Regions from separate parts of the Paenibacillus sp. Marseille-P2973 genome, predicted to be linked through region 1. Evidence: predicted binding sites of a transcription regulator. Region 1 holds the regulator's gene; each other region holds the start of a gene.
The links. The regulator Rex, encoded in region 1, represses fermentation and respiration genes when NADH is low (regulators of the CRP and FNR family bind a similar motif). The targets are predictions, from matches to a motif close to TTGTGAAATATTTCACAA.
Positions count from the first base shown of each region.

Region 2: a site for Rex is predicted at 1,232-1,249, ahead of qoxA (cytochrome aa3 quinol oxidase subunit II). Genes of this name have one in related genera too.
Region 3: a site for Rex is predicted at 1,823-1,840, ahead of adhE (bifunctional acetaldehyde-CoA/alcohol dehydrogenase). Genes of this name have one in related genera too.

Region 1 is NZ_JAGQEH010000002.1:578,329-581,477, forward strand. It holds gene KB559_RS06220 (cell wall elongation regulator TseB-like domain-containing protein) at 1-406, opposite strand, end outside; gene KB559_RS06225 (amidohydrolase) at 468-1,769, opposite strand; gene KB559_RS06230 (redox-sensing transcriptional repressor Rex) at 1,747-2,409, opposite strand; gene dinG (ATP-dependent DNA helicase DinG) at 2,447-3,149, opposite strand, start outside.
Region 2 is NZ_JAGQEH010000005.1:52,157-55,305, forward strand. It holds gene qoxB (cytochrome aa3 quinol oxidase subunit I) at 1-216, opposite strand, end outside; gene qoxA (cytochrome aa3 quinol oxidase subunit II) at 242-1,207, opposite strand; gene KB559_RS12365 (diaminopimelate dehydrogenase) at 1,636-2,613, opposite strand; gene KB559_RS12370 (copper resistance protein CopC) at 2,875-3,149, shown strand, end outside.
Region 3 is NZ_JAGQEH010000001.1:86,074-89,222, reverse strand. It holds gene KB559_RS00450 (GNAT family N-acetyltransferase) at 1-638, shown strand, start outside; gene KB559_RS00445 (Crp/Fnr family transcriptional regulator) at 766-1,482, opposite strand; gene adhE (bifunctional acetaldehyde-CoA/alcohol dehydrogenase) at 1,886-3,149, shown strand, end outside.

The DNA.
Region 1 (3,149 bases):
TTTCCTTATAAAATAGCTGCCACACCAATTCATTGTTGTAGATACCCGGCATAAGCCGCACGACTTCAATACCGGGATATTGATCATGTATGATTGTACGGACTTGGCTTTCCGATACGCCCTCGGACAGCGGCTTTACTTCAGCCTGCCCGCCCTCCGGCAGCCAGACCATGATCTCTTGTCCGTCTGCATCCTTGCCTTCCACTACCCAGCATACTTTGTCCCAGACCGATTTCCACACTTTTTCGGCTTCGGTCAGTCCGGTTTCCTGTCTGGCCCGTTGAACGGCTTCATTCTCTCCTTGCCATATATCCTCGTGGACATACAGATAAAAGCGGTGAAGGCCAATGAGCACCAGCACCAAAATCACAATGGAGAGCAGGATCCATTTGGTTCTGTTCTTCAACCTACTCTTCCTTTCCCCGATGCCGGCTTATTCCGGTTTCTCTTTCATACCCTGCGGCATGTTATCGGCCTAACAGGCCCTCAAAGGCAGCCTGGGCTTCAAACCGGACCTTCTCCTCGTCAAGTGTCAGACAAGCTCCGTGCTTAACTACCTGCTTACCGTTCACCCAAACATGCTCGACATCCTTCGAACCCGCCGAGTAAACGGCATGGGAAATATAATCCGTCCGTGGCAAGAAATGGGCTTGCTCTGTATTCAGCGCGATGAAGTCCGCCTTCATGCCCGCGGCCAGCCTGCCCGTGTCTTGAAGGAAGAGCGATTTCGCACCGTATTCCGTACCCATTCTGAGCGCTTCCGCGGCCGGAACCGCGGTCGGGTCGCCCGAGACTCCTTTGTGAATAAGAGCTGCCAGGCGGATTTCCTCGAACATATCTAGGTTATTATTGCTTGCTGGTCCGTCTGTGCCCAATGATACGGTTACGCCCGCTTTAAGCAGGTCCGGTACGCGGGCAACTCCACTTGCCAGTTTGAGATTGCTGCCCGGGTTATGGGAAACGGCCACATTGTGCGCCGCCAAAATTTCGATCTCCTCATCCGTCAAATGCACAGCATGTGCCAAAAGTGCCGGACGGCTGAACAATCCCAGGTTTAACAAATGCTGAACCGGACGCAATCCGTAATCCGCTACGTTCTGCTCGACCTCGGCCCGTGTTTCCGACATATGCGTATGCAGCGGCAGATTCAGGTCATGTGCCGCCTGAACGATCTTCTCGATATAATCCGGCGGACAGGTATAAGGCGAGTGCGGCGACATCATCGTCGTAATCCGCCCGTCCGCTTTACCATGCCAATTACGGGCAAAAGCCACCGCCTCATCCAGCTTATGCTGCTGAACGTCAGGCGGGCATAGCCCGATGACTCCGCGCGTCAGTACCGCCCGGATCCCCGATTGCTCGACAACGGAAGCCACTTGGTCCATGTGATCGTACATATCCAGGAAGGTCGTTGTTCCGCCTTTCAGCATTTCCAGAACGGACAATGCTGTGCCGCGGTAGACATCCTCCCCGGTAAATTTAGCTTCCATCGGCCACATTTTTTCCTGCAGCCAGGTTTGAAGCACCATGTCATCCCCATAACCGCGAAGCAAAGACATGGCGGCATGACCATGGGTATTGACGAGTCCCGGCAAGAAGAGCAGGCCTTTACCGTCGAAGGTTTCGGCGCCCTCCACGCCTTCTTCCGGGCGCTGTTCGCCTATATAAGTAATCGTGCTGCCTTCTACCAGCATATATCCGCGAATGACCGGCTTCTCCCGGTCCGGCACGGCGAAGGTTCCGTCTTTAATCAACCATTTCCGATTCATGTTCCGAATGTTCCTTTCCTCCGTTCAAATAATAAGCAAGACTCATCAAGTCGGTTGTGAAATCGGCCGCATGCACCCGCACCTCAGAAGGCACCTTAAGGATCGTGGGCGCAAAATTCAAGATAGCCCCAATTCCAGCGGCCACAAGCTGGTCGGCTACTCGCTGGGCTTCCGGTGCGGGAACCGTAATAATTCCGATCCGGATCTGATTGCCTCTTACCGTATCCACCAGATCTTCGATCGGTTGAATCGTGATATTGTTGATCTGGGTACCGATTTTACCAGGGGATGCGTCGAATACGGCGACGATTTTCATATTGTCCTTCAAATAAGCGTTGTAATTCGACAATGCTTGTCCGAGATTACCGGCTCCGATCAAAGCCACGTTGATCTGCTGGTCCAAGTTCAGAATCTGGCGGATTTTCTCGATCAGATAGGAGACGTCATATCCGATCCCCTTCCGGCCAAAGTCGCCGAAATAAGCTAGGTCCTTACGGATTTGCGCCGGATTGAGATCCAGCTTTTGTCCAAGCTCCTGAGAAGAAACCGTCGGGACCTCCCGGCGGCTCAGTTCATTAAGAAAACGTAAATACACCGGCAATCTGCGTACTACGGCGTCAGAAATTTTTTCCGATTTCATTTGGTTATCCCCCTAATAGGCGCGATTTGAAGAACGTTTATTGTTCCTCTGCGTTCAGCCATTCCGAAATTCGCGGAACCATCTGCCCGAGCGGCATATGCTCCATTTTCGGTCCGGGCAAAGAATATAAAAAGTATTTCCCGTAGTAAGATTCCAAGATGCGTGTATCGTAAACAACCACGATCCCGCGGTCCTGCGAAGACCGGACCAGACGTCCGAAGCCCTGCTTGAACCGAATGACGGCTTGCGGAACGGACAGCTTCATGAACGGGTTCTTCTTCTGCTGCTGCAGCCGTTCGCTCTTTGCCTCCACAAGCGGGTGGTTGGGCGGCTGAAAAGGCAGACGGACGATAGCGAGACTCGTCAAAGCTTCCCCCGGAATGTCCACGCCTTCCCAGAAGCTGCTCGTTCCGAGCAGCACCGAAGCATGTTGTCCCTGGAAGCGACGGGTCAGCTTGGTCCGGCTTCCGCTATCCATTCCCTGCCCGATCACGGTAATTCCTTGTCCGGCCAGCTGCTCCTTCAAAGGATCATATACCTGCCTCAGCATCCGGTACGATGTAAACAGGACCATCATACGGCCCTTCGTTACCACCGCTGTGTCGGCAAGGGACTGAACCAGAGTAGCCACGAAATGATCGTCGCCTACACTTCCCTTTACGCTTGGAAAGTCCCGCGGAATGACCAGCAGCGCCTGTTCCCGGTAATTGAACGGGGAAGGCAGCATCGAAGTAATCAGT
Region 2 (3,149 bases), on a different contig from region 1:
GTCAACGCCGCCGCGGAACAACATCAGCAGCGCGGAGATGATATACATAATCCCGATCCGCTTATGGTCGACGGTAGTCAACCATTCACGCCACAAGTAGCCCCATTTTTTAAAATAAGTCAGGCCGATAAGAATGGCTAACGATGCGACGACGATGCTGACCATCGCGCCATAGATCATCGGTTCGCCAGTGACGAAAAATTCGTCCCATTTCATGTCTAGCTAACTCCCTTCCGTTCTATTAGTTGCCGTGCGAGCTATGATCCGCCGCTCCAGCGTCGTCTGTGCCTGTCGAATCCATATTCATTTCGGAGTGGTCCATTTCTCCGGACTCTGAATTCATATCCATTTCTTCCGAACCACCATGGTTGTGGCCGGCATTTTCACCTTCTGGAGCAGGTCTGAACTCAAGGTGTGTTGAAGAATAAGATTTTCTGCCGACATGACTCTCTTTAAGCAATGAGTCGAATTCCTGCTCCGTCAGTTTCGGAGCCGTTGTTTTGACTTCATCAAGCCATTCTTCATAATCCTTCGACGTCATGGCCAGCGCCTCGAACTCCATGTGCGCGAAGCCTTCACCGGAGAAGTTGGAGTTTTTCCCCATGTAAGATCCGGCGTGCTCAGCTACAAGGTTAAGCTTGTTGACCATGTCGCTCATCGCATACTTCTGTCCGCCAAGCTGCGGGATCCAGAAGCTTGAGATTGGCCCATAGGCATACAATCTGAACTCTACCGGACGATTCGTCGGGAAGTTGACGTAGTTGACCGTCTCAATCCCTTCCTCCGGATAGCTGAAATGCCATTTCCAGTTGGAAGACGCCGCATAAATCACGAGCGGTTTTTGGTCTTCGTAGCCTTCCGGCACCTTCTCTACTGCGGCAGTACTCCGAATTGTAACGACCGACAAAATGGTAACAATAATGACCGGAATCGTAATCCAGGTGATCTCCAACCATTTGTTCCCCTCCATATGAGGCGGCTCATAGTCAGGAGCGGCTTTAGAAGCGCGGTATTTGGTAAGCATGTAAACGTAAAGAATATAAACAACCAGCAGAACTAGCGCCATTACCAGGATCGAGAAGATAATGACATTAGATTGTGTCTTGGCCACCGGACCTTTCGGGTTTAGTACAGCTAAATTGTTGCATCCGGTCAGAAGGACAAGAAACGCTGAAAAGACAGCGAGCAGCAATCCCTTCCTTTTCATAGGATTCCGATACCCCTTTCTAAATTGTGAACCTCATCACGATGAGCGAGATGAATTCTTGATTATCAGTTAAGTTTTATGTTAGGGAAGCCTTGAACTAATGACAATTCATAGAGAAAGGAATAAATGCAATAAATTTACATTTATATCATTAACGGTCCTCTGGTTTGATCACCCCAATTCCGATTACAGACGATTAGAGCTCAAATTCAGCCGTATTCGGCGATTTTGATAATTGTTCACATTGCATTCCAAGGAGTGCCGAGTTCGCAAAATTGTCATAATGATACCCCTGTTAGTGATATTAATCACTTACTTATTCTGGACACTCCAGCAATTGATGCATGAATAACTTTAGGAACAATCAAAAAAAGTTGCCCGGCCATCCGGCCAAGCAACCCTTATTTATCCTTATTATTCCGTTTTTGTTACAGCAGTTCTTTACGAAGCTGCTCCGGCGATTTCGGCGACAACAAACCAAACGGAATGTCGAAGACTGTTTTCGCGCCGGTTTGTCCGGACTGGGACAGCTTGTACACTGCGCGGGCATATGCGACCAACACGCTGGCCGTAAATTCCGGATTGCTGTCCAGCTTCAGGCTGAATTCAATAATTTGCGTATTGTTCTCCCCTGTCCGTCCGCTGCGAAGCACGTTGCCTCCATGCGGCATGGCGGAATGATTTTGCTTCAATTCTTCTTCGCTGATAAAGTTGACGGTCGTCAAATAATCGGAGAAGTAATTCGGCATTTCTTTGATTTCGCGTTCAATCTTCGCCAAATCGGCGCCTTCCTCAGCGACGACATAACACTCGCGAAGGTGCTTTTCTTTCGTCGACAATTCCGGGTTTTCTCCGTTACGCACACGTTCCACGGCGGATTCGATCGGAATGGTGTATTGTACACCGTTTTTCACGCCCGGTACGCGACGGATCGCATCGGAATGCCCCTGGCTTACGCCTTTGCCCCAAAAGGTATACTCTTTCCCTTCCGGCAAAACGGCCTGCGCTAACAAGCGGTTCAAGGAAAACAACCCTGGATCCCAGCCCGTGGAAATTACGCTGACGTTCCCGCCTTTTTGCGCCGCAGCGTTGACTTGCTCAAAATAATCGGGAATTTTCGCATGCGTGTCAAAGCTGTCAACCGTATTAAACAAAGCCGCAAGCTCCGGCCCTTGTTCAGGAAGGTCTGTGGCCGAACCGCCGCAAAGGATAAGAACATCGATCTTGCCTTTATAGTTCTCTACCTCAGAAATATGCACGACGCCGTTTGCCGCCGCAACCTCATTCGGATGTCTTCTTGAAAAAATAGCGCTGAGCTCAATGTCGGGGTTTTGCTTGATCGCTTTTTCGACGCCGCGACCCAAATTACCGTATCCTACGATACCCACCTTGATGTTCGATGCCACTGAGGTTTCCTCCTTTAATAAAAATATGCATACTTATTATTTTAACGCACGCCAGCAGATTTTGAAATCGCCAACATACAAAGAGTGCAAATAAACTGCTTATTCGTACAAACAATAAAAAGTCCAACATTCACACTTTAGACATACCACCGGGCATAATTGGAAAGGTGTGGAAGTTTTGACTATACTCATCCGGTAATAATAGTTGTAAAATAAGATAAATGTGTAACATATGTCATTGCAATTGTAAGGTGGTGCGTTTTGCGTCTGAAAAAATACAAACCGTACGTGATAGTTCTTATTCTAGTTTTAGCATGTTGGGCCGGTGTTATTCCGGAACACGCCTCCGCACATGCTTATGTCGTATCTTCCTCGCCCTCTTCAGGGGAAGTGCTGGAGAAATCACCCGAATCCATATTCATTCAATTTGATGAAGAGATCGAACCCGCCTTTTATTCGTTGCAGGTACTAAGCCCCTCCGGGGAACGCCTTGACAAGAAGGATGCCGCTATCGATCCGAGCCGTCCCGACAGACT
Region 3 (3,149 bases), on a different contig from region 1:
ACCCGGATTATCGCAATAAAGGCTTGTCGTCACGTTTGCTGACAAAAGTCCTTGATGATTATGAACATAAGTGTGAATACATATATCTTTTCGCGAATGAATCCGTATTGGATTTTTATCCGAAATTCGGATTTCGTCCGGTTCAGGAACAGCTTTTTTCACTGGGAAATATATCGGAATATCGATCTGGTTCAGCTGCAAATAAAAATGTCAGGAAGCTGGATATGCAAAATGAGGCTGACCGGGCATTGATGTATCAAAGATCTCTGGAAAGGCTCCCCAATTCTCAACGCTGGGGAACTGCTAATTCGGAAGGGATACTCATGTTCTATGGTTTGAATGTTTTTAGTGAGGAGATTTATTATTTGGAAGAGGAGAATATCATCGTTATTTATAAGAAAGAAGAGGATCGTATCGATCTGTTCGATATCATAAGTGCAAAGGAGTTTGAAATTCAGGATATCCTATCGCATATTGCAGACAAAGACGTTAGGAAAATCGTGTTTCACTATACTCCGGATTATAAAAATATGGATCTTAATCAGCAAGTGTATGATGGGGGACTATTTGTCAGGACGCGTAACAGCGACATTTCCTCGTTCCACAACATAAAATACCCGATTACATCTACCACTTAAGGCACCGCTGTTCAGAATATAGAATGGCAAGGTTAATATTACCTCTATACCAAACAGGACGGGGCAGATAAACTAAGGCTGCACCGTCCTTGTTATAAAGTTGTTTCCCCATAGACATCTCATTTTATTAGATCCGGCAAATTTCATTCGGACAAAGCTCACAATGGCAAATGTCCTGCAGCATCACGAGGTCCTTGATTACGATCATGCCGTTCTCATATTCGAGTGCGTCCTTCTTGCGCAGATCGCTCAACATCCGGTTGACGCTTTCGCGGGTGGCGCCGATCATGTTCGACAGGTCGGTATGGGTGATTTTTTTGTTGATAAGGATATTGTCACCATGTTGTTCGCCGTAAGTATTGCTCAAGCGGATCAGGGTCGAGCAGAGGGCACCCGGTTTACCGTACATCATCAGGTCGCGGAACTTGGTTTGTGTCAGACGGTGATGAATCCCCATCCATTTCATAAAGTCGATCGCAAAATCGCAATGCTGGCAAATCATGATTTCCAGGTCTTTTTGTTCAATTACTCCGATCTCGCTGTCCTCAATAACTTCTGCAGTGAAGCTGTGCTTAGTGCTAAAGAAGGGATCCGCTTGGCCCACCATATCTCCACGTCCATACATATAGAGAATGAGCTCTTTTCCTTCATCGGTCGATTTGGTCAGTTTGACGCGTCCGCGTTTAACATAGAACAGTTTATCGGAAAAGTCGCCTTCCCAGAACAAATGCGTTCCTTCGGGATATGCTTTTTCTTTCATAGTGACAAGAAGACGGTTGAAGTTTTGCTCTGTAAAACAGCTCGTATTGCCGCGGGGCAGCGTAGCGCTCACGATTTCACTCATCATTGATTTCCCCTTTGTGTTCCAAATTTTTCTGAAAATTTTAAATTAATTATATAACGTTTTTAGAGGTTTGAGGGGACTGTAAAGCCTGAAAAAGTGTCGAAATTTCAACATTGTGACTAATTTCACTTTTTTACCGAGTGTAATATTGCTCACTAAATAGGTTGGGAATATAGGCCTAGAAAGGCTGGAATGCAAATTTGAACTGAAAAAACAATCAAAGAACAATGAAAAATTTCATTATTTTAAAGTACGTGAAAAAATTCACTATACAAATCAAACCAGCTGTGCTATGCTAAGACCATAAGAGAAGCGCAAAGCTTCACAAGGATGGACCCGAACGTGAAATAATTCACTAGAAAGAAAAGGGTTGTCCATTACCCAACTTAGGAGGATGAGAGAAATGGCCGTTAAGAACGAAGTTACGACAAAAGCCGAGCTGACTGCACAAGATTACATTCAAACCTTGATCGACAAAGGTAAGAAAGCATCCGAAGCTTTTATGGGCATGGATCAAGAGCAAATTGATAAAATTGTGCAGGCTATGGCGCTGGCCGGACTTGACAGACATATGTATCTGGCGAAGATGGCGGTTGAAGAAACCGGACGCGGTGTGTACGAAGACAAGATCATTAAGAACATGTTTGCGACCGAGTATATTTACCACAGCATCAAGAACAACAAAACGGTTGGCGTAATTGAAGATAACCCTTATGACAATTTCCAAAAAATCGCAGAACCGGTTGGCATCATCATGGGGATCACTCCTGTAACCAACCCTACATCGACTACCATTTTCAAAGCTCTCATTGCTATCAAAACTCGTAACCCTATCATCTTCGGTTTCCACCCATCCGCTCAAAAGTGCAGCGCGGAAGCCGCGAAAATCCTGCTCGAAGCTGCCGTTAAGCACGGAGCGCCAGCAGATTGCATTCAATGGATCGAGAATCCTTCCATGGATCGTACGAACAGCCTGATGAACCATCCTGACGTTGCTTGTATCCTGGCAACCGGCGGATCGGCGATGGTTAAAGCGGCATACAGCTGCGGCAAACCGGCACTCGGCGTAGGTCCTGGTAACGTGCCTTGCTTCATTGAAAAGAGCGCGGATCTGGATCAAGCGGTCAATGACCTGATCCTTTCGAAAACGTTCGACAACGGCATGATTTGCGCATCCGAGCAAGCGGTAATCATCGAAGAGCCGGTGTTCGATCAAGTGAAGAAGAAGATGATTGCAAACGGCTGTTACTTCGTCAACAAAGATGAAGCGGCTAAACTGACAGCCGGAGCCATTATTGCAGACAAATGCGCAGTGAACCCGAACATCGTCGGCCAACCTGCCGTAAAGATCGCTCAAATGTGCGGTATCGATGTACCGGCCGGAACGAAGATTCTGGTTGCCGAAATCGAAGGCGTAGGTCCAAAATTCCCGTTGTCCGCTGAGAAATTGAGCCCGGTTCTGGCTTGCTACAAAGTTAAAACAGCCGAACAAGGCATCGAACGCGCGCTTGAAGTGGTTCAATTCGGAGGTATGGGGCACTCTTCGGTAATTCATAGTAATAATGAAGAAATTATTCAAAATTATTCGGATCGGATGCCTACTTGCCGGATTCTCGTCAACCAACCTTCTTCGCAAGGCGGGATCGGCGACATCTACAATACGAACC